One region of the Paenibacillus sp. RC21 genome, then DNA from elsewhere that is predicted to be linked to it. Evidence: predicted binding sites of a transcription regulator. Region 1 holds the regulator's gene; each other region holds the start of a gene.
What was found. Region 1 encodes Rex, which represses fermentation and respiration genes when NADH is low (regulators of the CRP and FNR family bind a similar motif). Its sites were predicted from a motif close to TTGTGAAATATTTCACAA; they were not measured.
Positions count from the first base shown of each region.

Region 1 (10,523 bases):
ACATTGCGATGGAACGTGTGCGGGCTGAGCTGGAAAAGATGCTGGCAGGACCGGACCCGTTGCTTGGACTGGAAATGCTGGGTCGCAGCGGCTTGCTCGCGCGTACGAAGGTTCCCGTTCCCTGGGAACAATGTGAAGCACAGGCGCTCAGCGGGATGGTACAACTGCCTGAAGAACTGCGATGGGGTTTGCTGCTGCTGTCTTGCAGACTTACCTCAGAGGGAGCGGACGAGCTGTTAAGAGCATGGACTTTCTCCAACGCTGTACGTTTGCGGCTGGTACATCTGTTAGAATGGGAGCGTGAGCTAACGGACAGTGTCGTTGGGATAGCAGATAGTTCCACTTCAGTGGAAGGTGAAGGAATCAATGATGAGGCGCTACGCCGTAGTTGGATTCGACTGTTAATTAAATGGGGACGGGATACCTCGTCAGATTGGCTTGAGCTTTACAAGACACTGCCTTCTTCGTTCCGCGAATTACCGCCACAGGCAGAAAAGCATGTAGCGAGAATGGCTGAACTGGCAGAGGCGTGGACGAAGCAAACCGCAGTCGTTCGTATCAAAGATTTAAATATTACAGGAAATGAACTGGTTCAGGTGATGAATCGACCGGGTGGTCCTTGGCTGGGTCAGACGATGGAACGACTTTTGCTGGCTACCGCCTGTGGAGATATTCCAAATGAAACAGAAGCATTGCTTCAAGAAGCGAAACGGGTGATGAGTAGTGAATAATCATGAAAGACTGTTAGGCATACTGGAGGAAGATACATCAGATTATGTATCCGGGGAGGAAATCAGCCGCCGCCTCTCGGTGAGCCGTACAGCCGTATGGAAGCAGATCAACAAGCTGCGTGAGCTGGGCTACAACATTGAAGCTTCCTCGCGTAGGGGTTATCGGATTGTGTCCCGCCCTGATCGACTGGAAGTCTCTAAACTGGCATATATGCTAAATACCCAATCGTTCGGACAACGTATAGTTGTGCTGGACTCGACGGTCTCTACCCAGCAGGATGCGATGCGTCTGGCAGAAGAGGGTGCACAGCAGGGGACGGTAGTTCTGGCGGAGGAACAGACGGCGGGCCGGGGACGTTTGGGCCGAAAGTGGTTTTCACCTCGGGGCAAAGGCATCTGGATGAGCATTGTGTTGCGACCAAGCCAGCCCTTGGCCTTCACTCCACAGTTAACGCTGCTTACAGGCGTAGCGGTATGCAGAGCCATTCGTCGGTTGACGGGTGTGGAAGCTGGCATCAAGTGGCCGAATGATCTGCTTGTTCATGGTCGCAAAGTGTGCGGTATTCTGCTGGAATCTGCAACAGAGGATCAACGGGTCCGCTACTGTATTGCAGGTATCGGCATTGATGTTAATTTAAATACAGAGGATTACCCGGAAGAGCTGTCACGGTTGGGGACATCCCTGAAAATAGAGGCTGGTCGCGAAATCGATCGTACTGCACTGATTGCCGCCGTGCTGGAAGAGATGGAGCAGCTATGTGCGTTATATGCGGATCAGGGCTTTCAGCCTGTAGCTATGCTGTGGGAGGCGCTATCCGTGACGATGAATCGCTTCGTGCGGGCGCATACCGGACAAGGAAAAGCGGTGGAAGGTACAGCCGTCGGTTTGGACCCTTCGGGAGCGCTGGTGGTTGAAACGGAGCAAGGAGAGCGAATTCAGGTCGTTTCCGGTGATATACAATTGCAGGTGTAACCCTAGCTGTGAATAGCACCTGCAATTGTTCTTTATTTCTATCAGCATTTTGCATCATTCGATTCCCAACGCTCGAAAGTACAATAGATAGACGAACTAAACCGTTTTCGATCTATATATTGCTGATTTGAAATCGCTCTTGGGATTGTTGCAAAATGCTCCTATGCAAAACTTCACGTGAAAAAGCGGATGTTTTTTGTTATACTGTGCAGGAGGCGGCATCGGACGGTCCGAGCTGCACTCCGGGGCATGTGCTCCACCATTGCAAGCAAGTTAGACCATCATAACTTCATTTGAAGGTTACGTTGGATTCTGCTCTGAGCCGAACAGGACCGAGACAGAAGGGACGATCTCAAAATGAGTGTCTTTTTTGGCTGTTCGGACCTTTTGATGACGCAATTGTACAGGCGTTCATAAAAGGTTATTTTTTGTGCCAAAAAAAGATGGAAGGGAGCCATATACCATGGCAGGCAAGCAAGCACTGAATATTGTGAAAGTGAAAAAAATGAAGCAGGAGGGCATTCCGCTCAGTATGCTGACCGCCTATGATTATCCCTCGGCTAAAATAGCCGAAGAGGCGGGAATTGACATGATTCTCGTGGGCGACTCGCTGGGCAACGTCGTTCTCGGCTATGATTCGACCATTCCCGTAACACTGGATGACATCGTATATCATTCCCGAGCGGTAGCCAGAGGCGCGGAGCATACGTTTATCGTAGCGGATATGCCGTTTATGACATATCACAGCAGCGTATCGGAAAGCCTTCAGGGGATCCGCCGGCTGATGCAGGAAGGACACGCGCATGCTGTCAAATTGGAGGGCGGTGCAGAGATTGCCGACGTCGTAAAAGCGACTGTTCAGGCAGGCGTACCTGTACTTGGTCATATCGGTCTTACACCACAGTCGGTCAATCAGCTTGGCGGCTACCGCATTCAAGGCAAGGACGAAGCGGACGCACGGCGGCTGATGGCAGACGCCAAGGCGCTGGAGCAGGCGGGTGCCTTTGGCATCGTGCTGGAGCTGGTGACTGAGGAAGTGGCAGCGGCTATTTCCAAAGAACTGTCTATTCCGACCATCGGAATTGGTGCAGGACGCGGATGTGACGGTCAGGTGCTTGTTTATCACGATCTGATTCAATATGCTTCGCCTTATTACAACAAACGTTTTGTCAAAACCTATGCCGATGTCGGCGGCTTGATTCGTAGCAGCATTGAGCAGTATGTGAGCGATGTGAAGGGACGAGCCTTCCCGGCTAAAGAGCATGTGTTCAGCGCCGACGACAGCGTTGTAGAGGCTCTCTACGGACACAAGAAAGAGCAGGCAAAGGTGCAGGAACAAGAGGAACAGGCTAAGGAAAAGGTGGAATCTCGGTCATGATTATCGTAAGAGAAGTGGCTCAGCTTCGACAGGCAGTTGCTGAACGTCGGCAGCTTGGTGCAAACGGAGAAAAAGCGGAATACGGTTCTGCTACTACACAGCAACATAAAGTCGGCTTTGTGCCGACGATGGGGTATTTGCATGAAGGCCATGCGAGTCTAATGCACAAAGCGCGTGAAATGGCAGATACGGTGGTACTCAGCATTTTTGTAAACCCGATTCAATTCGGGCCTAATGAAGATCTCGACAGCTACCCCCGCGATGAAGAGCGTGATTTGGAGGTGGCGCGGCGTGAAGGTGTGGATATCGTATTTTTGCCAACTGTAGCAGAAATGTATCCGCAGCCAACCCGTACGAAAATTCGCGTATCCTCTTTAACGGATCGGTTATGTGGTGCTTCACGTCCAGGGCATTTTGACGGTGTGACCACCGTGGTTGCCAAGCTTTTTAATATGGTAGGTCCTGATCTGGCCTTCTTCGGCATGAAGGACGCGCAGCAGGTAGCGGTGCTCCAGCAGATGGTGACCGACCTCAATATGAATGTCACCATCGTTCCTTGCCCCATCGTCAGAGAGGCCGACGGTTTGGCCCTCAGCTCGCGTAATGTGTATTTGAGCGCGGAACAGCGGGAGCAGGCGTTGGTACTGTCACATTCACTGCGTAAGGTGCGTGAAGTGAGCGAAGATGTTGTGCAGAACACGTTTACGATCCTTCAGTTATACCAGATGGTGGAGTCCACCATTACTTCTTCACCTTTGGCAGACATTGACTACATTGAAATCTTAACCTTTCCCGGTCTGGATCCCCTTCCTCCCAAGCAGCGGCTAAGCGATGTTGAAGAAGACATCATTGTAGCGCTGGCTGTAAAGTTTGGGAAAACCCGACTGATTGATAATATGAGAATACAGAAGGCGGAGGTGCTTTCCCATGTTTAGAACGATGATGAAATCCAAAATTCACCGGGCGACGGTTACTGAAGCCAACCTTAACTATGTGGGTAGTATTACCATTGATGAGGATTTGATGGAGACCTCTGATCTGCTGGAGAATGAAAAGGTTCAAATTGTGAACAATAACAATGGAGCTCGACTGGAAACTTACGTTATTCCCGGACCGCGTGGTAGCGGCGTAATTTGTCTCAACGGCGCAGCAGCGCGTCTGGTGCAGCCTGGGGATACAGTCATTATTATTTCCTACGCTTCTATGTCGAATGAAGAGGCCAAAACATACAAACCGACCGTTGTATTCGTCGATGAACATAATAAACCGGCCCAAACGGCCAACAAGGAAGTACACGCCACGATCATGTAATGAATGGGAGTGCGGATGAAACCCGCCCTTTAAGCGAAAAATGTGAGTGTATTAATCCATCTTTCGTAAGGGCGGGATGCACATGTTCCAGCATGTATTCGCAGAAATGAACAGCATGTTAGATGATATCGTGAAGCATTACCCATCAGCCCAGGGCTCCCGCAGGCAGGAGTTGCTACAGCACTGGAGTTTGCTGCGGAGAATGAGTGACGGAATTATGGATGAATGGCTGGCCTTTGAGGAAAAAATGGTTCGACTGCGGACTGCTGGTTTTTCCGCTGAGTCCGGTATGTCTGACACGGAGCTATCTGAAAAGGAACTGCCTGAAAAGGAGTTGCCAGCCTTTAATCGGGGTCAAGGGTATTACCGACTGCTTATGTATCCTGAGGCCATCCGTCAGTTTGAACAGGTGCTACAGCATTTTCCAAACAGCTGGCAGAGCCGTATGTATATGGGGATGGCGTATTTTCAACTGGAGGATACAGCGGAGGCTGTGAGCCATTTTCAGAAGGTGCTGCACCTGACAGAGCAGACCGGGCTGAAAGCGGTCATCTATAATGCTTTGGGCTGTCTTATGGCGAAGCAGGCTGATGTAGAGGAGGCGCAAAAATGTTTTGCTCTCGCGCATCAGTTCGATCCTGCGTTACCCGAGCCGCTGCACAATATGGAAGCCTGTTTGTCCGGTGCCGAAATGCTTCGGTACGACAGCTCCATGATGACCTGGCTATAGTTGTCAGACACCGATCGAGACGAGGCATGCCCACCTTCCCAGGCGGTGTGTGCATCGTCTTTTTTGGCTGTCTTAATTTCCAAACAGGCGATCTTCTGCTATGCTGTTATACAGAGTTATTATTTTTGTATGTGTCAAAAGAAAGGATTAAGTTGAATGAAATTTGCGGTATTGGATTTTGAAACGACAGGCACCCAGTCCGCGGATGACATCATTCAAGTCGGACTTGCAATTATAGATCATGATAACAGCATTTCCCGTATTTACGGTTCTTATGTGAACCCTGGCAGATCCATTCCGCCTTTTATTACCGGGTTGACCGGGATTACAGACGATGACGTCAAGGATGCTCCTGCCCTCGAAGAGATGATGATGGAGCTAGTGCCTATGCTGGACGATGTCGTGCTGGTCGGTCATAATGTGGCGTTTGATTTTAATTTTTTGCAAAACGCTTTGGATCGGTGCGGGTACTTGCCGTTTACTGGCAGAATTTTGGATACGATGGATTTTCTGAAAATCATGTTTCCATCGCTATCTTCCTATCAGCTGGGTTTTGTTTCTTCTGAGTTCGGGCTGGCGCATGACCGACCTCATCAGGCAGACAGCGACGCGTTGGCTACGGCTGAGGTGTTTTTAAAATGTCTGGATGAGCTTCACGCGCTGCCTTTGATTACGATACAGCGGCTCAGCGATTTGTTCGCGGAGGAAGACAGTGACCTCGGATGGTTTTTGGACGGGGTGCGTGAAGACAAAGAGCATGATCCTATTCAGGATTTGGAGGGTCATCAGTTTTTTCGTCAGCTTGCGCTGAAGGTAGAGGATTGGACGGAGCTAAATGCCCCTCGCAGAGAGGACGACCCCAATCCGCTGGCAGGCGTTTCCTTTGAGGAATACATGGATGATGTGCGAGACAATTTACGTTCATCCTTGAGCCAATATGAGGAACGCGAAGCGCAGACGCAAATGATTGAGGGTGTCAATCAGGCGCTGAGTGAGGACAAGCACCTGTTGATCGAGGCGGGTACGGGGACAGGCAAGTCCCTCGGTTATTTGCTCCCTTCGCTATATCACAGTGTGAAAAATGGACAGCGAGTCATGGTTAGTACGCATACGATCAACCTACAGGAGCAATTACGCGAGCGTGATATTCCGATGCTGACCAAGGTGATCCCGTTCCCGTTCCGGGCTGCCATTTTTAAGGGCCGGGGACATTATTTGTGTCTGCGTAAGTTTGAACATAAAATAAACAGAAGAGACTTCGCAACGCCGAAGGAAGATTTAATTACAGCGGCCCAGATGATCGTCTGGCTGACATTGACGGAAACCGGTGATGATGAAGAACTGAATCTGAGCAATCGTGGCGGAGATTTTTGGGAAACGGTGGCCAGTGATTCGGAGTCCTGTCTTGGGCGTTCTTGTCCATGGTTCCGCAAATGCTTTTATCATCGTGCGCGCCACGAGGCGGGAATAGCCGATGTGGTCATTACGAATCATTCGAAGCTGTTCACGGACGTAAAAGCGAGTCATCAGCTGTTGCCGAGCTATGAGCATCTGGTGATTGATGAAGCGCATCATCTGGAGGAAGTCGCTGGTAAGCACCTGGGAATGCATATGAAATATTTCACACTCGTGCATACGCTGACCCGGTTGTTCAAGGACAGCAAGAACGGACAATTGCCTTCGCTGCGTCAGCAGTTGGCAAAGTCGGGGCATGAGAAATCGACGGATTGGGCTTCTACCATCGACCAGATATATCCACTCGTGCTGGAGGTCAAGGAGACTTGGGATCTGCTGAGCGACAAGCTGTTTGGTATGCTGCCGGAGCGAAGTGATGCGACACCGGGCGAAACAGGGCAGTTTTCTTCCCGTCTCAAGCCGTCGGCCAAGCCTGCCAAGTGGGATCAGGCTGCTGCGCTGGAAAATCAGGTTTATGTAACGTTGAGCGAAATTTTGCGCAAGGGCGACAAGCTGATGCTCGACGTGAAAGAAGAACATGACGATTATGCGGCTGACAGCCTCATTACAGATATTACGGGGCTGCTTAAGGATTTGGCAGGCATTAGGGAAAGCTTGCGCTTTTTCATGCGGATGGATGATGAGACGACCGTATATTGGCTCGAAGCGAGCGGGCAATTCCGCAGCAAGTCGCTACAATTTTATGCGGTGCCCGTCGATGTGAGCCGCCAGCTGAAAGAAATGTTTTTTGACAAAAAAAGGAGCATTATTCTGACGTCTGCTACCTTGTCGGTGGATAAGTCGTTTCAGTACATGACCGATCAGCTCGGCTTGCAGGAGGCCGCAGATCAAGGGCGGCTGATGACTACGCAGCTCCCTTCACCCTTTAACTACAGGGATCAGGTGTTGCTAGTCATTCCAAGGGATTTTCCGAGCGTGAAGGGCAGTGTAGGAGATGAGCATTTTGTAGATATGCTCGTCAGCTCGCTAGGTTCGACTGCCCAAGCGACGCGGGGGAGAATGCTCGTTCTCTTTACCTCCTATCGCATGCTCCGGCAGGTGTATGAGCCGCTTAAGGAGGCGTTAGCATCCAGCGACATCACCGTGCTGGGGCAGGGCGTGGACAGTGGGAGCCGCAGCAAGCTGACCCGACGTTTTCAGGAAGCCAAAGCTTCTGTGTTGCTGGGAACCAGCAGCTTTTGGGAAGGCGTCGATATTCCGGGCAAGGCGCTGACGTGTCTGGCTATCGTCCGCTTGCCGTTCCAACCGCCCAATCACCCGCTGCTGGAGGCTAAAAGTGAGCTGCTCCAGCAGCAGAAGAAAAATCCTTTTATGAAGCTGTCTGTTCCACAGGCTGTCATTCGCTTCAAACAGGGATTTGGACGTCTAGTACGTACCGCGAGCGACCACGGGGTTGTTATCGTTTACGATACGCGTGTGATTGAATCCTATTACGGGAAGCACTTTTTGTACTCGTTACCGGGACCAAAAATGGAGCATATGCCGACGGAGCAAATGGTGCCCCGTATCGCCGAGTGGCTCCAATCCGCCCCGGAGACAGAGGCATAACGGACGGACATCTTAACATGTCCGTTACAATTAGGGGGAGCATGTATGAAATCAGATAAAATTTCAGAGGCTGTCGTACGGAGGTTACCCGTATATTTACGTTATCTGAATGCACTGCACAAACGGGAGGTGGCTACGGTCTCTTCCCAGGAGTTAGGACAAAGACTGGATTTGAATCCGGCTCAAATTCGTAAGGATCTCGCGTATTTTGGAGATTTTGGCCGTAAGGGTATCGGCTATGATGTTACTTATCTTATCGAGAAAATACGCCATATCCTGAAAATCGACCAGCAAATTAACGTGGTATTGGTCGGAGCAGGTAATCTGGGGCAAGCCCTTTCGAATTATAATGCTTATTTAAAAGACAATATGAAAATTGTAGCAGTATTTGATGCTGTGCCAGATAAGGTCGGAACCAGGATCAATACGCTGGTCGTACAGCCAATGGATGAACTGGAAGCGACCGTGAAGGAACAAAACATTCGGATCGGGATTATTACCGTACCGGATTTTGAAGCGCAGAACGTGGCTGACAGGCTCATAAATAGCGGGATTGGAGCGATTTTGAACTTTGCGCCGACCACTCTCAAGGCACCAGCAAATATTCGAATACATGCCACAGATTTTACAACAGATTTGTTAAGCCTCGCTTATTATTTGGAAGACGGAAAGGAAGATATGCAACATGACGGTGAATAAATGGATGATTAAAAACGGCTCTTTTGCCGTGAACAGATCGGAAGCGGGGGTAATCCACGGCTATATGATCGTGGAGGACAGCCGCATTGCCTATATTGGCGAGACTTTGCCAGCGGGTGAGGAAGAGACGGAAGCGATTGATGGTAACGGGCTGCTGTTTTTACCTGGCCTGATTAATACACATGGTCATGCGGCGATGTCCCTGCTGCGCGGGTATGGGGACGATCTGGCTCTTCAAGTATGGCTTCAGGAAAAAATGTGGCCGATGGAAGCCAAGTTTACGTCTACGGATGTGTACTGGGGTACGTCCTTGTCCGTGCTGGAAATGCTGAAAGGCGGTACAACCACCTTTTTGGACATGTATGATCATATGGACGAGGTGGCTCGTGTAGCTGAAGAGTCCGGCATCCGTGCCAGTCTGATGCGTGGAGCGATTGGATTATGTTCGGAGGAAGAGCAGCGGATCAAGCTGGCTGAGGCTGTGAATTTTGCGCGTAATTGGCATGGAAAAGCAGACGGTCGCATTACGACTATGATGTCTCCACATGCGCCGTATACGTGTCCGCCTGCGTTTATCGAAAAATTCGTGCAGGCTGCGCATGATCTGGACTTACCGTTGCATACGCATATGTCCGAAACCATTGCCGAAGTAGAGCAAAACGTACGCGACTACGGCTTGCGCCCGGTTGCGCATTTGGATAAGCTCGGCTTTTTCTCCCGTCCATCGCTTGTTGCCCATGCTGTTCATTTGAATGACGAAGAAATAGCTTTGCTGGCTGAACGTGGTGTAGCGGTTTCGCATAATCCGGGTAGCAACTTGAAGCTGGCGAGCGGTGTGGCAAGAGTGCCTGATCTGCTCCGTGCAGGCGTTACCGTCTCTCTCGGAACAGACGGTCCCGCCAGTAACAATAACCTGGATATGTTTGAGGAAATGCGTCTGGCTGCACTCATTCACAAGGGAGTATCTGGGGACCCAACCGCAGTTCCTGCGGGTGAGGCGTTGCGTCTGGCAACGGAGTACGGAGCGAAGTCGATTGGCTTGAATGAGGTAGGGGCGCTGGCAGCAGGCAACAAGGCTGACTTTATCGCGCTCGATCTCAATCAGGCTCATTTCTTGCCGCATACGGATCTCATTTCTCATGCCGTATACTCTGCAAGCGCCAAAGACGTGGCCCATGTATGGGTTGACGGTCGTCAGGTTGTGAAAAACGGTGAGTGCCTGACTATGGATGAGGAACGTATCAAGCATGAGGCACAAGCCGCCTTTGAAGGGCTGCTGTCGCGCTAATTCAGGTGTCACATCCCCTTAGAGAGGAAGCACAGGTTTGAAAAATAAGAAAAAATGGATAGTGGTCGCCATTCTGGCCGTCATACTGGTCCTGGTCAGCATTTTCTGGTATTATTCCTATGTTACTCAAGATCAGGTGACTGAGAGAAATGCCGCTATCGTAAAGGCCAAGCAATCGGGTGGTCTGGTTACCACGACTCAGACGTGGAAGTCGGTGTGGGATCAGGTATACTGGGTGGTACAAGGGAAAAATGCTCAGAATGAAAATATTATGGTGTGGGTCCCTTTTCAAAAGGTGGAGGGTCAACCTAATGTGCCTGTGGCAGATAATAGTGGTGTTCATACCGAGCTACTTAAAAACGGAGTCGACGAGCAAAAAATGACAGCCA
Region 1 is NZ_JBIYCS010000002.1:208,992-219,514, reverse strand. Features, by position in the region: gene ABIA61_RS06110 (CCA tRNA nucleotidyltransferase) at 1-731, shown strand, start outside; gene ABIA61_RS06105 (biotin--[acetyl-CoA-carboxylase] ligase) at 724-1,704, shown strand; gene panB (3-methyl-2-oxobutanoate hydroxymethyltransferase) at 2,168-3,082, shown strand; gene panC (pantoate--beta-alanine ligase) at 3,079-4,017, shown strand; gene panD (aspartate 1-decarboxylase) at 4,010-4,393, shown strand; gene ABIA61_RS06085 (tetratricopeptide repeat protein) at 4,476-5,123, shown strand; gene dinG (ATP-dependent DNA helicase DinG) at 5,280-8,147, shown strand; gene ABIA61_RS06075 (redox-sensing transcriptional repressor Rex) at 8,193-8,846, shown strand; gene ABIA61_RS06070 (amidohydrolase) at 8,833-10,134, shown strand; gene ABIA61_RS06065 (cell wall elongation regulator TseB-like domain-containing protein) at 10,172-10,523, shown strand, end outside.

Region 2 (10,523 bases), on a different contig from region 1:
GAAGTATGTTGGGCAAAATAATCAGCTGCTTGCACGATTGTATCTGCCATATTTTCCAACGTCTCGAAGAATATATCCTTTTTCTTCAATCTCATTAACGATTACCCCTTTACGAAAATATCCGCAACCTGTTTCGACTGCATTAGACAACCTTTGCTATCTTATCACACTCATCAATGTTTTTGTAAAGTTTGTAAAGGCAAATTTCACAATATTAAGTATACATTGCCCGACAAGGAAGTTCATTATCCGACAAATTATATCTAAAAAGGTGGATTATGGATTCCTCACTTTGCTTCTACACTTACATGCTCGTTCAGCGAAACGTCCGCCGGAACCACATGTATATAGGATGTACCCGGTACCAACGGAATTTCAACTCCATTTTTCATAAAACGAATAGCATCACCGGGCGTATGCTGCCACTCGGCGTGTATCAACTTCCCTTGTTGAAACAACATAGCCTCTCCACCGCCTTTAAGCTCAACGCTCAATCGACCTACATCATCCAGCGTTTGGTGCCTGGTGCTCATCACAATGACATTGGCCGCAGAGAGCTGCTTGTTATTGTTTTGATCCACATGTGACTTTTCGTTCACAAAACGCTTATATTGCTGATCTGACGGATCGTAGGTGTAAGATACCTTGTAGCTTTTAAGCAAAAAGCGGATTTGCAAAGATACTGCCTCCCCGTCCCCCATGATCGAAGCTTCACCGGATTTAAGATATTTATATACCGGAACCACCGTCTGCTTGGCGTAGCCTTTACTTTCGCTTCCTTGGCGAAGTCTGTTCACATCTGTGTACAGATTGTGTGGTGGACGGCGATCCTTGCTTCTCCAGAAGTAAGCTCCCCCATTCGAAATCTCATCCAGATGCTCTTTTCGTTGCTGCTGTAAAATCGCATAGGCATCTGTACTTCCCCCGGCGTGTATCGGCAACGCCCCGTAAGTTTCGCCCAGCTCAATCAGATACGGCCGGATGCTGCGGACCGGGCCTATTTTCACATCACCGCCATGACTTTGGAAAAAAGCTACCAAACGTGTAATTCCACCTTCTGCGAGAACTTCATATACCATGTCAGCCTCGCTAAGTCCCGCCTGAGGTCGTGCGGCTGGAGCATTATTAATCATAATTGCAAGCGGTCGTTCCAGAACAGGCTGCTCCACCGGAAGGCCGGTAAGCGGAGCTGTAAATGCCGGAATAGTCGGTTCCTTGGGCGGCTCAAGCGCCTCCGGCTGTGTTTCTTGCTTAACCGGTTGGGGCGCGGGTTCTGATTCACCCGATTTGGACATAGCAGAACAGGACATCATGGTCATACATAGCAAAACCGAGGTCATCACACACAACCATTGGCTTCGATTGAAAATGGGCCCGGACAAATTCATCCCTCCAGTTAGACATTTTTCTCATTATAAGCGTTATTTCCTGTTTTTGTCTTGATTGAAACTCATCATCACTATAGAATACTTATCTGAAGACATTAAAATTTAAAAAATATTCAGACTTTGTGATTTTTATCACAAATAACTGTAACTGAACCTAATACAATAAGGGTGTAGCAGAGATGATCATCCCAAACCAAATGAAATACAACCAACATTATAAGATAAGAAAGAGGAGTGGTTTGAATGTTTAACAACTGGTTGCGTGAAAATAAAGTAGCAATGTGGCTGCTGACTGTAGTACGGGTTTATCTGGGATATGAATGGATGACCCATGGACTTGAGAAGCTGACTGGCGGATTCGATGCAGGCGGATTTATCTCGGGGGCCATTGCTAAGACAGGCGGAGAACATCCCGCTGTACAAGGCTGGTGGGGATCGTTCCTTGAAGCCTTTGCCCTACCTAATGTCGGTCTGTTCAACGTCCTGATCCCACTGGGTGAGTTCCTGGTCGGAGTTGGCCTGCTTCTTGGTACACTGACTACATTAGCTGCCTTGATGGCAATGGTCATGAACTTCTCGTTCCTGTTCTCGGGCACAGTAAGCACCAATGCAATCTACCTGCTGTTTGAAATCTTCCTTGTAGTTGCTGGCGCAAACGCTGGACGGATTGGCTTGGATCGTTGGGTACTTCCCATCCTGCGTGGACTGTTCCGTAAAAATAAAGATACCTTTCCAGCAGACCCCGCTCGAAAAATAGCTTAAGCTACCAAAAAAACAACCGTTACCCTCCGGGCTAATGGTTGTTTTTTTGTGCACTATGCTGCTGACTTTCTTTTATATCCGATTCATCATTTCCCCAAACGTTTACAAGTTGGATACAACCCGGAATGCTCACGATACATTCCCCCTATACACTACAGTTACATCAAAGAAAGCCATGGAGGGTTATATCATGAAAAAAATCACCAAAGCCTACCTCATGCTCGCGACAGTAACTTTCACAGTACAGACTATGGGACTGGGATATCCATCACAAGCCAAAGCGGCAGTATCGACTACGACAACGTCTCAATCGGAAAGTGTGCAAAATATCTCCAACACCTTCGAGCAACTGCTACGTCAACCCGGCAAACTTCCTCAGGCATTCGCTTATTTGCAAAAACACATTCAATCCATTCCAGCCTCTCAAGCCACCATCATGACGCTTCATCTGGAAAATGCACAGACCAAGCAATTGGATTCTTATTCACAAGCCTTATACCCAGCTTCTGTTCAGACCAAAATCAATACTATTTATAAACCCGGCGATTCGTTCACAAATGTAATTAGCCGCACCAAAGATACGAACCTGAAGAAATTACTGACCCAAACCAGAGATGCCGGATACAAACTGGAAACCGCAGAAGGTATGTATTATCCTGTCATAAACTATGAAAAATATAAAGTTTTCGGAAAGCACACCACGGCAGATATCCGCAGCTATATTGACATCATGGCAGTGGAATCTGGACAGGCGGCTACCAAGGATGCCGCACTGCATATCGGATATCAGCAGTTGTCTGGACGGGTGCTGGCACAGGAAGACTTTTTAAACAAATATCCACATTCCAACCGTACACTAGCTGTCAAAGAATTGCATGATCTGTACTATTTCCATACCTTCTACGGCACGAACAATACGCCATTATTCGATTACGATACCAAGAAGATTCTTCCTAACGCTAAAAAAGGATATCAACTGGTAATTCAACACAACAGCGGCTCAGCTAGTCCTTATATACAAAAACTAAAAGCCTTCGTGGCTCTACTGGATCAAAACGGAGATAAACACACTGCACAGGTATCCGACTGGCTGAAAAAGAACGTACCTACTTCCTGATCAAGTTTTACAGGAACACACCATACAGGAACTCATGTTATATACACAAAAGAACTTCCATTCCCACTTGCCATGTGGATTAGGAAGTTCTTTTTTCACATTTACATATCACGTTCTTGACCGAAAGCCCAACAATTGAGACTCAGTGAGCCCAGGACATAGGACTGAAAAAGCTTCTGCGCCGAGCGCTGGTCATCCGCAGCCCCCATCGCGTAAAACAGCGGCGAAAAATGCTCTATCCCATAAGAGGGAACCGCCTGTTTGGCATAAGGAGCCTTTTTATCATATTGGAACAAATGACGTAAATTCCATTCCTGAAGCTGCTGACCGATCCAGTTATCATATTGAACCGCCCAATCTGCTGGCTCATTCGTCTGCTTGAGTGTTCGCAAGTTGTGGACCAATCCGCCGCTACCGATGATCAAAATGCCCTGTTCACGCAACGGTGCCAGCATCCGCCCAATCTCGTATTGCTCCTGCGGAGCGCGCCTGGAATCAATGGAGAGCGGGACGACCGGGATGTCCGCATCAGGATATATATGCCGCAAAACCACCCATGCTCCATGGTCCAGTCCCCGGTTCCGTACCGGCTGGTGGAACAGGTTATGCTGACTGAACAGATGCTCTATCTCCTCATACAGCTTCGGATCGCCTGGTGCAGGGTAATCAAGTGTGTACATTTGTTCAGGAAAGCCATAGAAATCGTGCAACGCTGCATGCTGGTCATCCGCGCCTATGCATTGATCAGCACTATCCCAATGCGCGGAAAAAATGACTATTCCTTTGGGTCGGGGCAGGCTCGCGCCCAGCTCTGCAAGAAAGCTGGTGTATGCGTTGTTTTCTAAAGCTAGTGTTGGTGAACCGTGCGCAACAAAAATTGAGGGTAATGTCATCGCTGCCAACCTCCACACGCCAGTATAGTGTTACTCTTCCATTTTACTCCGGTGGAGGCGCAATTTCCAATACAATCCGTTACAGCCTGAAATCAGATCATCCAGTGCTGCCAATCCCGCTGAATATTCTCCTGCTCATCCAGCCATTCCAGCGTCCGGTCGATCAACCGCTGCCGCTCTTTACCGGAAGAGAAGGTGTGGTCTCCCTGAAAAATAATCTCTTTGTCGCAGCGTCCCTCTGGACGCATCCAAAATACCTTTTGGAACAGGAATGCATAGTCCACAGGAATGATATCATCCGAGGTTCCGTGAATAACGAGCACATCGCCGTTAAACTTGACGGCCTCCTGAAACGGCTGGAACTGGGCAAGCGACTCAAAATATGAAGGTGTGAACTTATAGCCCAAATAGTCGGCCTGACCGCTTTTCACAGACTCATCGTACACGCTCCGCTCCGTAATTTTAACAATGTCATTGAACGGGTAGCCGACCGCAGACCAAAGCACCAGATTTTGTACTCTCTTGTCCCGTACTGCTGTGAGAAGAGCGACCGCGCCACCCAGACTGTGACCGATCAGCGTCACCTTGGTCGGGTCGATATCTGCACAATTCACGGCATAATCAAGCACGGTACGTGTCTGATTAATCATCGACTCCAGCCCTTGCTTGCCGTATTCACCCGTACTTTCCCCGCAACCTGCAAAATCAAAGCGCAGGACAAAATATCCCCCTTCTGCAAGCTCACGGGCAGTCTTTACGAATAACCGATCTACCCCGATACGATTGCCCACAAATCCGTGGCATATCACTACAAGCGGTACCCGTCTCTGACGGTCTCCTTCATTCGGATTGCTTGGATAATGAATTGTTGCGGCCAGCTCCTCATTTTCAAAGCGAATTCCAATTTGCCGTTCCATCATGATTGTCCCCCTGTTTCAAGCTTCACCGTCACCAACCTGGTATGCTGTATTGGCAACCCTATCTTGCGAAGCTTCTTGTGATGATTAATGATTGGTAATTAATGATTTAAAGCGAATATGTCAAACGTATATTGTAACATGGATGCTCAGCAAAATATCTATTTACTTTAATTCCGATAAGTTTAATAAGTTTTATAGTAAAGTCAGTCTATCATTGCCCTGCTTCCTTGTCAACCTGTCAGTTATAACGGAGAAAAAGGGAACAAATGGCGCTCCCCGCAACGAATAACGGAGAGCGCCATATTGCATTACTTGGCGGGGAAAATTACTTTCATCCCGCAGACTATTCGTAGCTGTTCCTGAACATTTCGTGCGTCTCCGTACGCCCCTCCCATTCCAGTCTGCAAGAGACACCGCTATTCTGATCCTCATGCCATAAGCTGCGGTAGCTCTCTTCGCCCAGATCACCTGCAAACTCGGTATCCTGAGCCCATTCAGCATCGTTCAGAATACGGTACGTCGGGGATGTTCCCTGAACGCTCCGATGACTCACGTTCACAGGTATGGCCTCCACGCTGTTTCTAACTGGAGCGGCTTCCAGCCGTTTATTAACCGTATAACCCGCCTGCTTATCCAGCTTCATGATGCCACATCCTCTCCACATTTACATTCAGGATGCTCCGCCTGCTCACCCTTTATCCAGTTTGAGGAGAATGCAGCGGTAATATACATTTCGCAGATAAAGCCTTTTGCCATCCGCAGCTTACTCACGTATACTGTTTTTGTTACGTATTGGCGGTTCCGCCAGATCGGAATACGCCCGCAAAGCAGGAGGAAGCAATGAATAAAGCCAAAAATTATACACTTATTGCATGGATTGCCTTGTCCATGTTTTTTTTGACACAGGCGATCATCGGATGGTTTGTAACGTTTACAGGCGGAGATGTTGCTCCTTTTGAAAAAGTTAACCTGTCCACCCTGATCATCATCGCCGCAGGAGCCATCCTGCTGGTTGAAGCGCTGATGAATTTTATGGACCGCCCGGAAGAAGGAGAGGAAGCACAGCAGGACTATACGCCCGTGAAGCCCCGCATAGACCTCAAGTCCATCTTGCGGTATGTTGTATTAGTCGTGGTGATTCTCGTCGCCGGGCTGGCCCTGCGCCGCGTACTACCCGTGTTCAGCATTTCACCCTGGGTGAATCTGATCCTTGCTGCCATCGGCTTCATCGGTCTCAAGCCGATTTTTTTACGCAAAAAACGTTCATAAGACGCAATCCTCATCTGTACTTGGAGCTGCCCGATTTTTGTTCGCGGCGGCTCTTTTGGTTATTTTACAACTCCCAATTACGTACATAATATTAGAAAAGAAAGCGGCTGTCGGCTGACCTGAGAATGATCTGGCATCCGACTTGCAGCTTAGGTGTTCGCCAAAAAGCCGTATTCCCCGCCTGCAATAAGTGCATAAGGGAATACGGCTCTGATATATGCTAAAGTTTATTTGGAAAAGAGTTGCTCTGCATTATCCAGAGCGATTTTGTGTCCCATTGCCGAATAATCCAGCCAAGGCTGTCCGTCCAGCATGTAGACATGACCCTGCTTCACTGCTTTGAGTCCTTGCCATACCGCGTTTCCTTCCAGTTGTGTGTACACCTTTTGGGCATCCGCGCCTTTACTAATAATGACAAAGATCGCATCGGCATCATAATCCGGCAAAACCTCCTGGGATACGACCTGATATGCCTTGTTGATCTTTTCCACACCCTTGGCTGGCTTCAAGCCCAAATCCTGATACAACAGCGGTCCTACCGGGCGCTTCATACCCATTACGCGGACTTCCTTCGCCGTAACACGAATAGCCATAACGGTTCCGTCGCCGATTTTTTGGTGGATCAGCTTTTTAACCCGTTCCTGTTGGGCGTCGTAATCTTTCAGGAAAGCGTCCGCCTGCGCTTCATGCTTGACCATAACAGCTATTTTTTTCAGTTGGTCCTTCCATGTGCCCTCGTCCAGATCAAAGACCTCGGTCGGCGCGATTTTTTCATACTTGGCTACATCGGCTCCCGAATATTTTTTGTCGAGAAAAATATGGTCAGGTTGCAGCTCCAGCACGGCTTCCATATCCGGGTCTGTGACAACACCCAGCTTGCGGGTATTTTGGAGACGATCTTTTACATGTGGCAAAAAGTCCTTAACATCTCCGCCAATGACCGAACCAGCCGGAGTAATGCCCAGCGCCAGCAAATTGTTCGTTAAATGAATGGACATAGAAGCAATACGCGAATCCGCGCTGACCGTTTTCTTACCGTTGTCCGCCGCTTTCGTATCGGCAGCTTTGTTGTCTGCTGCTTGTCCACAAGCGGACAGCACCACCATATATAAAATAAGAACCATGCCCACCCATGAACGCTTGATTCCTGAATGATTTGAACCATTTTTTGTCATTACTATTCCTCCTATGTCATAAAAGCTCCATATAAAATGATCTATATAGAAAGCTTCAGCTTGTTGGTTTATGTACCTATTCCATCTGTCATTTCGTACGGGACAGCAAAAATAAAAAATACGGAGCCCCTACCACAGCAACCACCACACCCGCCGGAATCGCATTCGGCTGGAACACAGAGCGTCCAATCGTATCCGCAGTGACCAAAATGACGATTCCGACAAAGCAGGCCACTGGCAGCAAATGCTGGTACATTGGCCCAACCAGACGGCGAGCCAGATGAGGCGCAATCAGCCCAATGAAGCCAATACCTCCAGCCATAGACACACTGGCGCTGGATAGGGCCACGGCTGCACCCAGCAGCAACAGACGCTGACGCTTCACACTTGTCCCGATTCCAGCGGCCGTCTCGTCGCCCAGCGACAGATTGTTCAGGCTGCGCGTCTGTGACAGAACGTAAGGCAACACAATAACTATCCACGGCAGCAAAGCCGCCGCATGTATCCAGTCCCGACCCCATACGCTGCCAGCCAACCAACGTGCGGTGAACGCGTAAGTATCCTCATCGAGTCGCAAGGACCAATACAGCGTTATAGCGCTGAGGCCCGAGGCTACACCGATGCCGGACAGGATCAGACGCACAGGCACGATTCCTCTGTTCCGATTATAGGACAACAGCACAATCAGCACCGCCGCCACGACACCTCCTGCAAAAGTAAACAGGGGGATCAGCACGGCTGCCGATCCTTCAAGATCGCGAAAGAAACTGACGAACATCACCAGTCCCAACGCAGCCCCCGCGTGAAGCCCCAGCACCCCCGGGTCAGCGAGTGCGTTCCGCGACAAGCCCTGCATAACAGCTCCGGCTGCTCCTAATCCGGCCCCAGCCAGTACCGTTACAACGATACGCGGCAGACGGTATTCGAACAGGACGATATGATCACGCCCGCTGCCACCACCAAACAGTGTATCCAGCACACGCAGCGGTGGAATACGAATCGTTCCGGTATTCAAACTCAATACAATGACGGCAAAGCTGATCGCCGCCAAAGCCAAGCAGACGATCAAAGCCTTTGCCCTTCTTGCATCCCCGGTTCCTAAAGAGCGACTCATTACAAATCCCTCCTTTCCTTACGGGCAAGAAAGAGGAAAAAAGGCACTCCGATAAAGGACACCATAATTCCAATAGCGAGCTCCTCGGGCGGATTCGCCATTCTCGCCCCCAAATCAGCCAACACCAGCAGCACAGCTCCCAATAACGCAGACAGCGGTACGATCTGGCGATAATCCACACCGATCAGCTTGCGGGCAATATGCGGAATAACCAGCCCTACAAAGCCAATGGCCCCGGCTGCGGACACGGACAACCCGGCCAGTACCACCACGGTCAGCAGACCCAGCAGCCGGATACGCTTGAGATTTAATCCAAGATTCAGCGCCACCTCATCGCCCATCGAAATCAGGGAAATAGAGCGTGCCAGCCCCATAGACCAGGCGATCACAATCAGCAAAATCGGCGCAAGAATCTCAAGCTGTGACCATTTGATTCCTGCGACACCGCCCGCATACCAAAAGGCTAAATCCTGACTCAGATTAAAATAAATCGCAATTCCCGAAGTCATAGAGCCTAGCAGAGCAGCCGTCACTGCTCCGGATACGGTCAGTCTCATCGGCGTCAATCCCCCGGGCGCGGAAGCTCCCAGACCAAATACCAGCAAGGTGCTCATCAGCGCCCCGAGGAACGACAATACGATTAACGTCCCATAAGGAAGGTTGGGGAAAAAGGCAAAACTTACAGCGACCACGAACATCGCTCCTGCGTTAATGCCCAGCACACCTGTATCTCCCAGCGGATTGCGCGTAATACCTTGAATCAGAGAGCCTGCTACCGCCAGTGCAGCTCCGATGACAGCCGCCCCCAGCACACGCGGTAATCTTAGCTCATGAATGATCTGATGTGTCATCAATGAACGATCATAGTGAAATATCGCCGCCCATACCGTGCCTAAGGTCAAGTCCTTGGCTCCAAGGGAAATCGCGGCAAACATAGCCAAGGCCAGCAACACAGCAGAACCTATGAATAGCAGCGCCTGCCGAATCCGGCCCGCCCGGAGTAAAGGACGGGCTACCAAGGCTACTTCGGGAGCTGTGCCTTCTGTCCGAGCCGCATGTTTATCTGCTCTGCCTTTAAACTGCATTCGTGAGGTCACTCCCTCCATACCTGAAACCACCATAACGCTCATGACGATGGCGATAATGATAATTATTATCAACTTGATTTATAATAGCATGTTTCTATGACATTGCAAGCCAAAAACTGCTCCTCCTATGGAGGAACAGTTTTTGGATATACCTATGTGAGATCGCTATATGGATGACTCCATGTAGCCCACATTTTTTAGTACGTAGGCCAACCTGCGGAGTCCCATTTCAGATCACTAATCAGCAGCTTTGGATTTCCGTTATCAGTCGCATCATAGGCATGACGCGCAATCACACTATTGTTATAAATAGACTGACCGCCCGGTCCCTTCCAACGGTCATTCCCCGCATCCAATACGGTTCCACCGCCATCCATCAGGTTTTTACCACTCTTGTCCACATAAGGTCCAGTGATACTGGTGGAGCGACCATAAATAATTTTGTAATTACTGTTTACACCCTGGCAACAGTTATCAATAGAAGCAAACAGATAATAATAACCGTCTCGGTATGTAACATGTGGAGCTTCCAGACCGCCAGCGGTACGCTTCGCGATGGAATAAATCTGCCCCGTAGGCTTCATCGTATTTTTGTCCAAACGGGTAATTTTCAGGCCTGTGTTCCAGGAACCGAAGGAAAGCCACGGGTTACCGGAAGCGTCAATGACCAGATTCGGATCAATGGCATTATAATCGTTAGAATCCGTCGTACGCAGCACTAGTCCATCATCTCTCCAGCTTCCCGCGCCAATGCTCGTTGCTGAAGTCAATCCAATGGCCGAAATGCGTGACCCGAA
Region 2 is NZ_JBIYCS010000003.1:37,405-47,927, reverse strand. Features, by position in the region: gene ABIA61_RS09980 (DUF47 domain-containing protein) at 1-95, opposite strand, end outside; gene ABIA61_RS09975 (DUF3048 domain-containing protein) at 288-1,388, opposite strand; gene ABIA61_RS09970 (DoxX family membrane protein) at 1,632-2,150, shown strand; gene ABIA61_RS09965 (hypothetical protein) at 2,341-3,267, shown strand; gene ABIA61_RS09960 (dioxygenase family protein) at 3,369-4,160, opposite strand; gene ABIA61_RS09955 (alpha/beta hydrolase) at 4,253-5,077, opposite strand; gene ABIA61_RS09950 (hypothetical protein) at 5,424-5,723, opposite strand; gene ABIA61_RS09945 (hypothetical protein) at 5,921-6,349, shown strand; gene ABIA61_RS09940 (ABC transporter substrate-binding protein) at 6,577-7,524, opposite strand; gene ABIA61_RS09935 (FecCD family ABC transporter permease) at 7,613-8,638, opposite strand; gene ABIA61_RS09930 (FecCD family ABC transporter permease) at 8,638-9,723, opposite strand; gene abnA (arabinan endo-1,5-alpha-L-arabinosidase AbnA) at 9,924-10,523, opposite strand, start outside.
Region 2: a site for Rex is predicted at 1,509-1,526, ahead of ABIA61_RS09970 (DoxX family membrane protein). Genes of this name have one in related genera too.

Region 3 (10,523 bases), on a different contig from region 1:
AACGGTAGCCTCAGCTTTTTCCTTTGGCAACACGGTCATTTCAGACACACCGCAGAAACTGGTGGAAGAAGGTAAAGTAGGCTCCATCCTTGGAGCCTTTGATATGAACAAGGTGTATGAACTGCAAAAAATTGCAGTAGAGAAATCACGCCTGAAAATTCCGCTGTTTTTCAATGCCGATGTTATTCATGGTTATCAAACGATTTTTCCGGTTCCCTTGGCTTGGTCCTGTAGCTGGGATTTGGAGGCGATCAAACGGGCGACTGCGATTTCAGCGAAGGAAGCCTCGGCCTCCGGCGTGACCTATAACCATGGACCCATGGTGGATATTACGCGCGACCCTCGTTGGGGCCGTGTAGTAGAAGGGGCGGGCGAAGATCCCTATTTGGGCTCACAAATAGCCAAAGCTCAGGTCGAAGGCTTCCAGGGCGAAGATTTATCCGACAGGGACTCTATCATTGCCTGCCTCAAGCATTTCATCGCATACGGTGCTGTTGAGGGTGGTCGAGATTACAATACGGTAGATATATCGGAACAGCGGTTAAGAGAGACCTATCTTCCTCCTTTTGAGGCTGGATTAGCTGCTGGCGCAGGCTCTGTTATGAACTCGTTTAACACGTATAACGGCATACCGATTGCCGGAAATAAACAGATATTAAATACGCTATTAAGAAAAGAGCTTGGTTTTGAGGGCATGGTTATTTCCGACTATGGTTCCATCTCGGAGCTTGCAGTCCACGGGGTTGCCAAAGATAACAAGCAAGCCGCCAAGCAAGCTCTGGATGCTACGCTGGACATCGAAATGGTCACACAGATGTATGCCAAGTTTTTGCCTGAACTGGTGGCAGAAGGCCAGGTTTCGGAAGAACATATCAATGCAGCAGTAAGCAGAATCCTTACTTATAAATACAAGATTGGAATTATGGACGATCCGTATCGTTACATTCGGCCGGAAGAGGCTGAACGGCTATACATGTCTCAAGCACATTTGGAGGAGAGCCGATCGTTGGCGAGAAAGTCCATTGTGCTGTTAAAAAACAAACAAGTGCTGCCTTTACAGAAGACGGGTCAAAAGCTCGCTTTAATTGGACCGTTTGCCCTAAGTAAAGATTTGTTGGGCTCCTGGCAATTCTCCAATTATGGAGAACAAACGGTAAGTCTGCTGGAAGGGGTATTATCCAAGCTTGCGGCGAACGATTCTGTTACAGTGGTGGCAGGCTGTGCCGTTGAACATAAAATTGAGGGTGGAATTACCGAAGCGCTTGAAGCCGCTGCTTATAGCGATGTTATCGTTTTGGCTCTCGGTGAGGAAAGCGAGCATTCCGGCGAAGCGGCTTCCAAAACGAAAATTTCGCTGCCAGAAGCACAACTGGAGCTAGCTCAAGAAATCGTAAAGCTGGGCAAACCGACGGTATTGGTACTTACAAATGGTCGTCCTGTGTTGTTAGACTGGTTTGAGACGCATATGGATGCCATCGTCGAGACATGGTATCTCGGTTCACAGGCTGGACATGCCATCGCCGATGTATTGTATGGAGACTATACCCCGTCTGGCAAGCTCACCATGAGTTTTCCGTATAATGAGGGGCAAATTCCGATTTATTATAATCACTACAATACCGGTAGACCAGCTACAGAACGAAAAGGAAAATATGCTTCAAAATATTTGGATGCGTCCAATGAGCCTTTATATCCTTTCGGATATGGCTTGAGCTACACGACTTTTAAATATTCTGAAGTAGTCCTTAATTCCGAGCATCTACATCGCGGAGGTAGTATCACAGCGAGTGTCACCGTTACTAATACAGGCGAATACTGCGGGGAAGAAATTGTACAGATGTACATTCGGGATTTGGTCGGCAGTGTCGTAAGGCCTGTAAAAGAGCTTAAAGGTTTTAAGCGGATTTCCCTGACTGCGGGTGAAAGTCAGCAGGTTATATTCACCATTACAGAGGATGATTTGAAATTCAACACTTCGGATGGCTCCTTTCAGGCAGAATCTGGAGATTTTAAAGTATGGATCGGCACTAATTCAAGAGACGTCCAGGAAGCTGCGTTCGAGCTATTGGATTAAGAAAAAAGCCACTACATGGTCGGAGGGGCGCATTATCGTTATTGTGCCCATTCAGTTCTTTGGTATCGACTTATTTATAGCAGGGCTTGTATGGCTGTCATAGATCAGGAGACTTACAAATCACTTAGTGTGATATGTAAGTCTCTTTTCTTGTTTATCTTTTTGACAATTCATTTCATGAATAGATATAATTTATGGGATAAAACTTGCAGTAGAATCGAGGCTGACGAATGAGCAATCAACCAATGGACATGCTTCTCACGAAGGATATCGTGCGCGAAGGGGAACCGATTTTGCGTACGAAGGTTGATCCGGTATGCTTGCCGCTGCGTGAAGAGGATCTTCAACAGATGCGGTGGATGATGGATTATCTGAAAAATAGTCAAAATGAAGAGCTGGCAACCCGTTATGATCTGCGTCCGGGTGTGGGATTATCAGCCAATCAGGTAGGTCTGAACAAAAGAATGTGTGCTGTCTATTATCAGGATGGAGACAAAACGGTTGAGTATGCGCTGTTTAATCCGAAGCTGGTCAGCCACTCGACGTCCATGATTTATTTGGAACAGGGCGAAGGCTGCTTGTCAGTGGATCGTTACATACCCGGATATGTCCCGCGTTATGAAAAAATTCGCATTAAGGCCAATTTGCCGGACGGAACGCAGGAACTGCTGACTTTCAAAGGCTATCCGGCGATTGTGGTACAGCACGAGATGGACCATTTGGATGGCATTATGTTCTATGACCGTATTAACCCGGACGATCCTCAAAAGCTGCCGCAGGGTGTGCATATCGAACCTTTTGTGCGTGAATAGTTCATGATCCGTAAAGTGTGGTGACTCCGTTCGCCACATTTTTATTTTGCAAAAAATATAGATATAGATGTTGCGAAGCTTTAAACTGAAATCATGTATATCGTGATGCGGTGAGTAAGTAATACATATTAATGTAAGCGCTTATCTAACGGGGGGATGGCATGTATCGTGGAGTTCGACATCTGATGAATAATATGCGTATGCGAAATAAGCTGCTGTTCTCCTACGTGCTGATTGTCATGATCCCGGTGCTGGTGGTGGGCGGCTGTGTCACGTTTTATTTGCGGGAGCAGGCTTTGGACAGTGCGATTGCCCAAACGGTGAACAATGTGGAAAAGATCAAGAGCCAGACTGCGAATTTACTGCGCGTACCCACGGATATTTCAAATGGGCTGATGTTCGATAAAAGGCTGAGGGAGATGGCGAATCGCCGTTATTCGGGCATGGTAGAGCTGATGAATGCGTATCATCAATACAAAGACTTTAATGAGTATGTACAGCAGTATAGAGAGATTGCGACCATCCGGTTTTATTCGTATAATCCGACGCTTGTTAATAATCTGGAATTTGTCCCTGTAGATTCTGGCATTGAGCAGCAGAAGTGGTTCGAGACGGCCTTGAAGGGGACGGCGATTAACTGGTTTTATATTCAGGATAAAGAGGACAACCCGGTTAATCGGCTGAGTCTGGTGAGGCAAATTCCCTTTCCCGAATACAATACCAAGGGAGTTCTGATGATTGCACTGAGTCAGACGGAGCTGAACCATATGCTCAGCAAGGAGCCGTTTGAAACGTTGATTGTGGATCGTAACGGAATTGTGGTCGCGGCTACCCATACACAGTCCGTGGGTCAAACATTGACGGATTTGCATTTGGGCTTTGATGTACAGGGTAGGGGTAAGGGGATATATGAAGCAAAAATAAACGGGAAATCCTCGAACATTATTGTGGATGAGCTGCTGCCAGCCTCAAGTGTGAGCGGATTGACGATTATTTCGGTGTTTTCGACGGAACACATTGTACAGGGAGCGAACCGAATCAGCTTGATCGGCGCATTGTGTGTTCTTGCGGTGCTGGTCATGGCTTTGATTCTGATTACGATGATTTCCTGGCTGATCACCAAACGGCTACAGCGATTGAGTTATGAGCTGGGTAAGGTGGCTGCAGGGGATTTCCATGTCGTGTCGAGCGTGGAGGGGATGGACGAAATCGGGGACTTGTCCCGTCGCTTCAACTATATGGTTGCCAGCATCCGCCAGTTGATGGGGCAAGTGTATGAAGCGAGTGAGAAAAACAACAGGCTCGAAATGGCACAAAAGGATATCAAGCTGAAAATGATGGCCAGTCAGATTAACCCGCACTTCCTGTTTAATGCGCTGGAGTCTATTCGAATGAAGGCGCATCTGAACGGGGAAGCCGAGATTGCAACGACGGTGCGTTTGCTTGGCCGATTGATGCGGCGGAATCTGGAGATTGGCAGCGGTAAAACGACAGTGCGTCAGGAACTGGATATGGTGCGATCCTATTTACAAATTCAGCAGTTTCGGTTTGGAAATCGTTTGGTCTATGAAGTGAATCTGGCAGAAAGCGCTGAGGAAATGTCCATTCCTCCATTAATTATACAGCCGCTGGTGGAGAACGCAGTTATTCATGGCCTGGAAAACAAGGAAGAACCGGTTACCGTGAAAGTCGATATTTCGATGGAGCTGCGAGAGTTGCAAATAAAAGTAGCCGACGATGGAGTTGGCATGGAGGCAGAACAGTTGGCCCGTCTGCTTGACCGTATCACAGGCACGGAAGAGCCGGAAGGGAGCAGTATTGGTCTGCGCAATGTTCACCAGCGTCTGACGCTGATGTATGGTGAACATTGTGGTCTGCACATGGAGAGCGTACCGCAGGCAGGAACAACCGTAACCTTTTCAATACCCAAGGAGGAGGGGTCGAATGTATAAAGCGATGATTGTGGATGATGAGCCTGCGATTCGTGAAGGATTAACCTCCATTATTGATTGGAGAGACTGCGGCTTTCATATTGTAGATACCGCAGGGAACGGGCGCGAGGCATTGGATAAATTTAAGGAGCACCGGCCGGAGCTGGTCATTGTTGATATTCGTATGCCGGGGATGAGCGGGCTGGAGGTCATACGGAGCATACGCGAAATGAACGGCGAGCCTTTTCATTTTCTCATTTTAAGTGGATATGCGGACTTTGATTATGCGCGGCAGGCGATGGGCTTTGGCGTGGATGGTTATTTATTGAAGCCTGTGGACGAAGAAGAAATGACGACAGAGCTGAAACGGGTAAGGCGAAGCATTGAGAGCGAAAAAGAAGACGGCAAGTGGGGGAACCCGCCTGCCCATGAGAGCGATTGGATCGAAATCCTGCTGTTTCCGGTTCAGGAAGATCGGGCTAATCGTGGTGCATTGGAACACAGCGACCCTCTCCACGGAGGAACGGAGCAAGCTGAACATCATGGCCAGCATCCGGCGCCACCCTCTTTGGATTGGAGAAGCTATCAGGTCGTACTGCTGGATCTTCGGATACCCGACTGGGATCGGCAAGCTCGGCAGTCGGCAGCAAAGCTGCGGCTAACGGAAATGTGCGGGGAGCAGGGCAGGGGGATTGTATTCGAGGCAGGAATATATACAGGCTTGCTACTTCCCTCCACGGTGGACACAGAAGAAAATGCTGTTCGATTGCTGGCTTCCTGGCGACAGGCGCTAAAGCCGTGGGCAACGAAAATATACGTAGCTGCTGGTGATCCGGTGGAGAGACTTCATGATATTTCGAGTTCTTTTGAACAGGCGCTGCGTCTACTGGAGCGTACTTTCCTGTTCCGTGCGGAAAGGGTGATGCTTACCAGTGACCTGCACGATTTGGAAACTTCGGACGAGGAAATGTGCGAAACGACTGACAAAGCATCAGACCCCATGCGTTATGCAGAGAAGCTGTACTACGCGCTGGATATGTCCAATCGTGAAGCTGCAATACGTGTATTGAAGGAAATGGAGGTCCAATTTCCACAGATCTATCGTTCAGAGGCTGAAATCAAGGCGGCGTTTGCACAGACATTTACCTTGGCGCTGAACAAGTATGCGGCTGGACAGGAACAGAGCCGTACGGTGCTGGAAGAGCATTCCCGCTTGATTACGGATGTATATGCCTATTCAACCTTGGGAGAGCTGGTGGATCGGTCAATGGAGCATGTGCTGCAATGGATTGGTCAGACCGATCCAGGTGGTAAGGAAACGATCATGAAACAATTGATTGATTTCATTCATAGTCATTATGATGAGAATTTGCGCTTGGAGCTGTTGGCGGATATGTTTAATTACAACAGCGGCTATTTGGGCAAATTGTTCAAAAGCCATACGGGCGAAGCTTTTAACGCCTATCTGGACAAGGTGAGGATCGAGCGGGCAAGGGAATTGCTTGCACAGGGAATCAGGGTGCATCAGGTGGCAGGACGTGTCGGATATGCCAATGCCGATTATTTTCACGGCAAATTCAAAAAATATGCGGGGATGTCGCCTTCCTCTTATCGTAGTCGGGTTCAGAAGAACAGAGGGACGGATGGCAGTTGATGGATTCCCGTGGGTTAAATTGATGAAGTCTCTCTTGCGGATGTCGGAGCAAAAGTCTCCGGACGAAGAGAGGCTTTTTGCTTGGAAAAAAATCAGACAGATCAATCGAAAATGTCACACTAACTAGAAGATTTGAGTTGTTTTCATAAATTCGCCATCATTACGACACAGCTTTGACACGATGTTCACACTTTCGATTCTATTTCATTCAAACCTATTCTATATAATGATGATATTCTGAAGCCGGATCATGAGATTCCGTAATGAAGATGCCTGAGGGGGCTATTCATAAAAAGTGATCGTTCCATATGTAATAATGTGAATACTATCACAAGGATGAAGGGAGGCTTCAGAACCCAATTATTAACATTCATTCTTAAGAGAAGCGCAGGGGGAGGAATAACATCATGGACGTATTAGAATTGGCACGGTTGCAGTTTGCAACCACAACAATTCTTCACTTTGTTTATGTGCCGATCTCCATTGGATTGTCGTTGCTGGTGGCAATTATGGAGACCATGTATGTAATCAAAAAAAATGATTTATACAAAAAAATGGCTCAATTCTGGGGAACTTTTTTGCTGATTAACTTTGCAGTAGGCGTGGTCACCGGGATTTTGCAGGAGTTCCAGTTCGGGATGAACTGGTCTGACTTCTCCCGTTTTGTCGGTGATGTGTTCGGTACGCCGCTGGCGATTGAGGCACTGCTTGCCTTTTTCCTGGAATCAACCTTTATCGGATTGTGGGTATTCGGCTGGGAACGGCTGTCCAAAGCAGTCCATTTAACCTGTATGTGGCTGGTATCCATTGGTACGATGCTGTCCGCCCTGTGGATTTTGGCAGCCAACTCATTCATGCAGCGTCCGGTAGGATACGAGATTCATAACGGTCGCGCAGAAATGAAAGATTTTTTCGCTCTGTTGACGAACGAACAACTGTTATGGGAGTTTCCACATACATTGTTTGCAGCTATTGCGACAGGGGCTTTTCTCGTGGCAGGTATTAGTGCATGGAAGCTGATGCACAAAAAGAATCTGGACTTTTTCAAGCCTTCTTTCAAAGTAAGTATTATTGTTGCATTGATTAGTTCGATGTTAATCCCGATGTTTGGTCACGGACAGGCTCAATATTTGGTGGAAACACAGCCAATGAAAATGGCTGCCAGTGAAGGGTTATGGGAAAACAGTAGTGACCCGGCCCCTTGGACAGTTATTGCAGGCATTGACCCTGAAAAGAAAGAAAACAGCTTTGAATTTAAGGTTCCTTATGCGCTCAGTTTGCTGTCCTATAATAAGCTGTCCGGCGCGGTACTGGGGATGAATGAGCTTCAGGCACAATACGAAAAAGCCTACGGCCCCGGTAATTATATTCCGCCGGTACGTACTACATTTTGGAGCTTCCGCATTATGATTGCAGCCGGATGTGCCATGATTGTACTTGCTTTGTATGGAGCCTATCTGACATTCCGTAAAAAATTGGAGGGTTCGCATCGTTGGTTCTTCCGGTTGATGATGCTCGGTATATCTCTTCCATTCATTGGAAATACTGCGGGTTGGATCATGACAGAAGTGGGGCGTCAGCCTTGGACGGTCTTTGGTTTACTTCAAACCAAAGATTCCGTTTCGCCTACCGTTGTGGCAGGGGAAGTGCTGTTCTCACTGATCTCGTTTACCGCATTGTATTTAATTTTAACGGGTGTGCTGACGTTCCTGTTTGTCCGTACGGCTCGCAAAGGTCCGGATATCGAACCACATCAGGAAACGGTAATCCATGATCCATTTGCTCAAGGGGGTGACACCAATGTCGTTAAATGATTTGTGGTTCTTATTAATTGCTGTGCTGTTTACCGGCTTCTTCTTCCTGGAGGGCTTTGATTTTGGCGTGGGTATGGCTACAGGTCTGGTACCGCGTAATGATCAGCAAAAACGCTTGATGATCAATACGATTGGTCCATTCTGGGATGCTAACGAAGTATGGTTGATCACAGCAGCAGGTGCGATGTTCGCGGCTTTCCCGCACTGGTATGCGACCATGTTCAGCGGATATTATCTAGTATTTGTATTTATTCTGCTTGGTTTGATTTTACGCGGAGTTTCCTTTGAGTTCCGGGGTAAGGCAGAAGGGAAATGGTGGACAGGGACGTGGGATGCCTGCATTCTGATGGGTAGCTTTCTGCCGCCGATGCTGTTCGGTATGGCTTTTGCGGCTTTGGTAAAGGGTGTACCTATTCAGCAAAACATGGACTTGAAAGCCGGATTCTCCGATGTGTTTAACGGATATACGGTATGGATTGGACTGACCGTGGTTGGGATGTGCCTGATGCATGGGCTAACGTTTATTTCTCTGCGGACGATTGGAGAAGTACGGGATCGTGCTCGTGTGATTGCGTCAAAATTTCTTCCGATATTAGGTGTTTTGCTCGCGGGTATGGTGGTATGGACTTATTTTGCAACAGACTTATTCGCACGTCGTGGCCCTTATATGTACGCTGCAGTTGCAGTGGGGATCGTCGCCTATGTGCTGTCATGGTATTTCCTGAAACAACGCCGCGAAGGTTGGGCCTTCGGGATGACGGGAGCTATCATTTTGCTGACATTCGTTTCGTTGTTCGTCGGCTTGTTCCCGAGATTTATGGTGAGCTCGATCAACAGTGCATTTGATTTGACGATATATAATGCAAGCTCCAGTCATTACACCCTGAAAGCCATGACGATTGTTGCAGCAACGCTTTTACCCTTTGTGCTGGCTTATCAGGCGTGGAGCTACTTTGTTTTCCATAAGCGTCTCAGTGAAAAGGACCATTTGGAATACTAATGGATAAAGCATGGTTTGGATTAAAGGGCATTCGGCCGGTAATGCTGCTGCTGGCCGCCCTTTCCCTGGCCCAGGGGGCCGCTGTGATTGTGCAAGCGATCTTTTTGGCGAAGGCTATAACGATTTTATTTGATAAACATCCGCTGGTGATGGCTTGGCCGTCACTGGCGTTGTTTTTCGCGGCTTTTGCGGCGAGGCATACGATGATCTGGCTGCAACGCCGGACAGCAGGCCGCTTTGCCGAAGCATCAGGCGCTTCCTTGCGGGAGCGTCTGCTTGCTCGTTTGTTCGAGCGAGGACCTGTTTTTGCTGCCAAGGAAGGCAGCGGCAAGCTGGTGACGTTGGCGCTGGATGGAGTGGATCGTTTTCGCACGTATTTGGAACTGTCCATTCCTCGTATGATTGACATGATGTGTGTGACGATACTTGTGCTCGTGTCTGTTTTCACATTGGATGTAATTTCAGGTGTGATTTTGACGGCTACGATGCCCATCCTGATTGGCTTCTTTATCCTGCTGGGCTTGGCGGCGCGGAAGCAGGCAGATAAACAGTGGCGCTCCTATCGCCTATTGTCGCATCATTTCACGGATTCGTTGCGCGGCCTACAGACGCTACGGTTTTTGGGCCGTAGCCGGGAGCATGGAGAAACGGTCGGGAAGGTCAGCGACCAGTACCGCACGGCTACGATGCGTACACTGCGGGTCGCGTTCCTGTCCTCCTTTGCGCTCGATTTTTTTAGTATGCTGTCGGTCGCTTTTGTGGCGGTAGGCTTGGGCTTGCGTCTGATTAGCGGATCGGTGGGACTGGAAGCGGCACTTGCGGTACTGATTTTGGCACCGGAATATTTTATGCCTGTACGCCAGTTGGGATCGGACTATCATGCCTCACTGGATGGCAAGGAGGCTTGGAGCGCGATGCGCTCCATTCGCGGTACAGAGAATGAAGCGGCTCAGCAAACAGATTCCGTGGATATCCTTACGGGGAGTGGCCGCACAGACAATGCTAAGGGTGACGGCAATGCCCTAAATATCACAGGACAGGATACGATCAGGCTATCGGATATATGCCTTCTTAATGAGGACGGTTCCGCACGACTTGACCACATATCCGCGAGTGTTGAGTCGCATATGAATATGATCGGCATCGTCGGAGCCAGCGGTGCAGGCAAAACAACGCTGCTCAGTTTGCTTGGAGGCTTCGCTGAACCGACGTCGGGTGAGCTGAACGTGAATGGGTGG
Region 3 is NZ_JBIYCS010000007.1:119,213-129,735, forward strand. Features, by position in the region: gene ABIA61_RS20785 (glycoside hydrolase family 3 N-terminal domain-containing protein) at 1-2,074, shown strand, start outside; gene def (peptide deformylase) at 2,305-2,886, shown strand; gene ABIA61_RS20795 (cache domain-containing sensor histidine kinase) at 3,048-4,838, shown strand; gene ABIA61_RS20800 (response regulator transcription factor) at 4,831-6,471, shown strand; gene ABIA61_RS20805 (cytochrome ubiquinol oxidase subunit I) at 6,879-8,285, shown strand; gene cydB (cytochrome d ubiquinol oxidase subunit II) at 8,272-9,285, shown strand; gene cydD (thiol reductant ABC exporter subunit CydD) at 9,285-10,523, shown strand, end outside.
Region 3: a site for Rex is predicted at 6,788-6,805, ahead of ABIA61_RS20805 (cytochrome ubiquinol oxidase subunit I). Genes of this name have one in related genera too.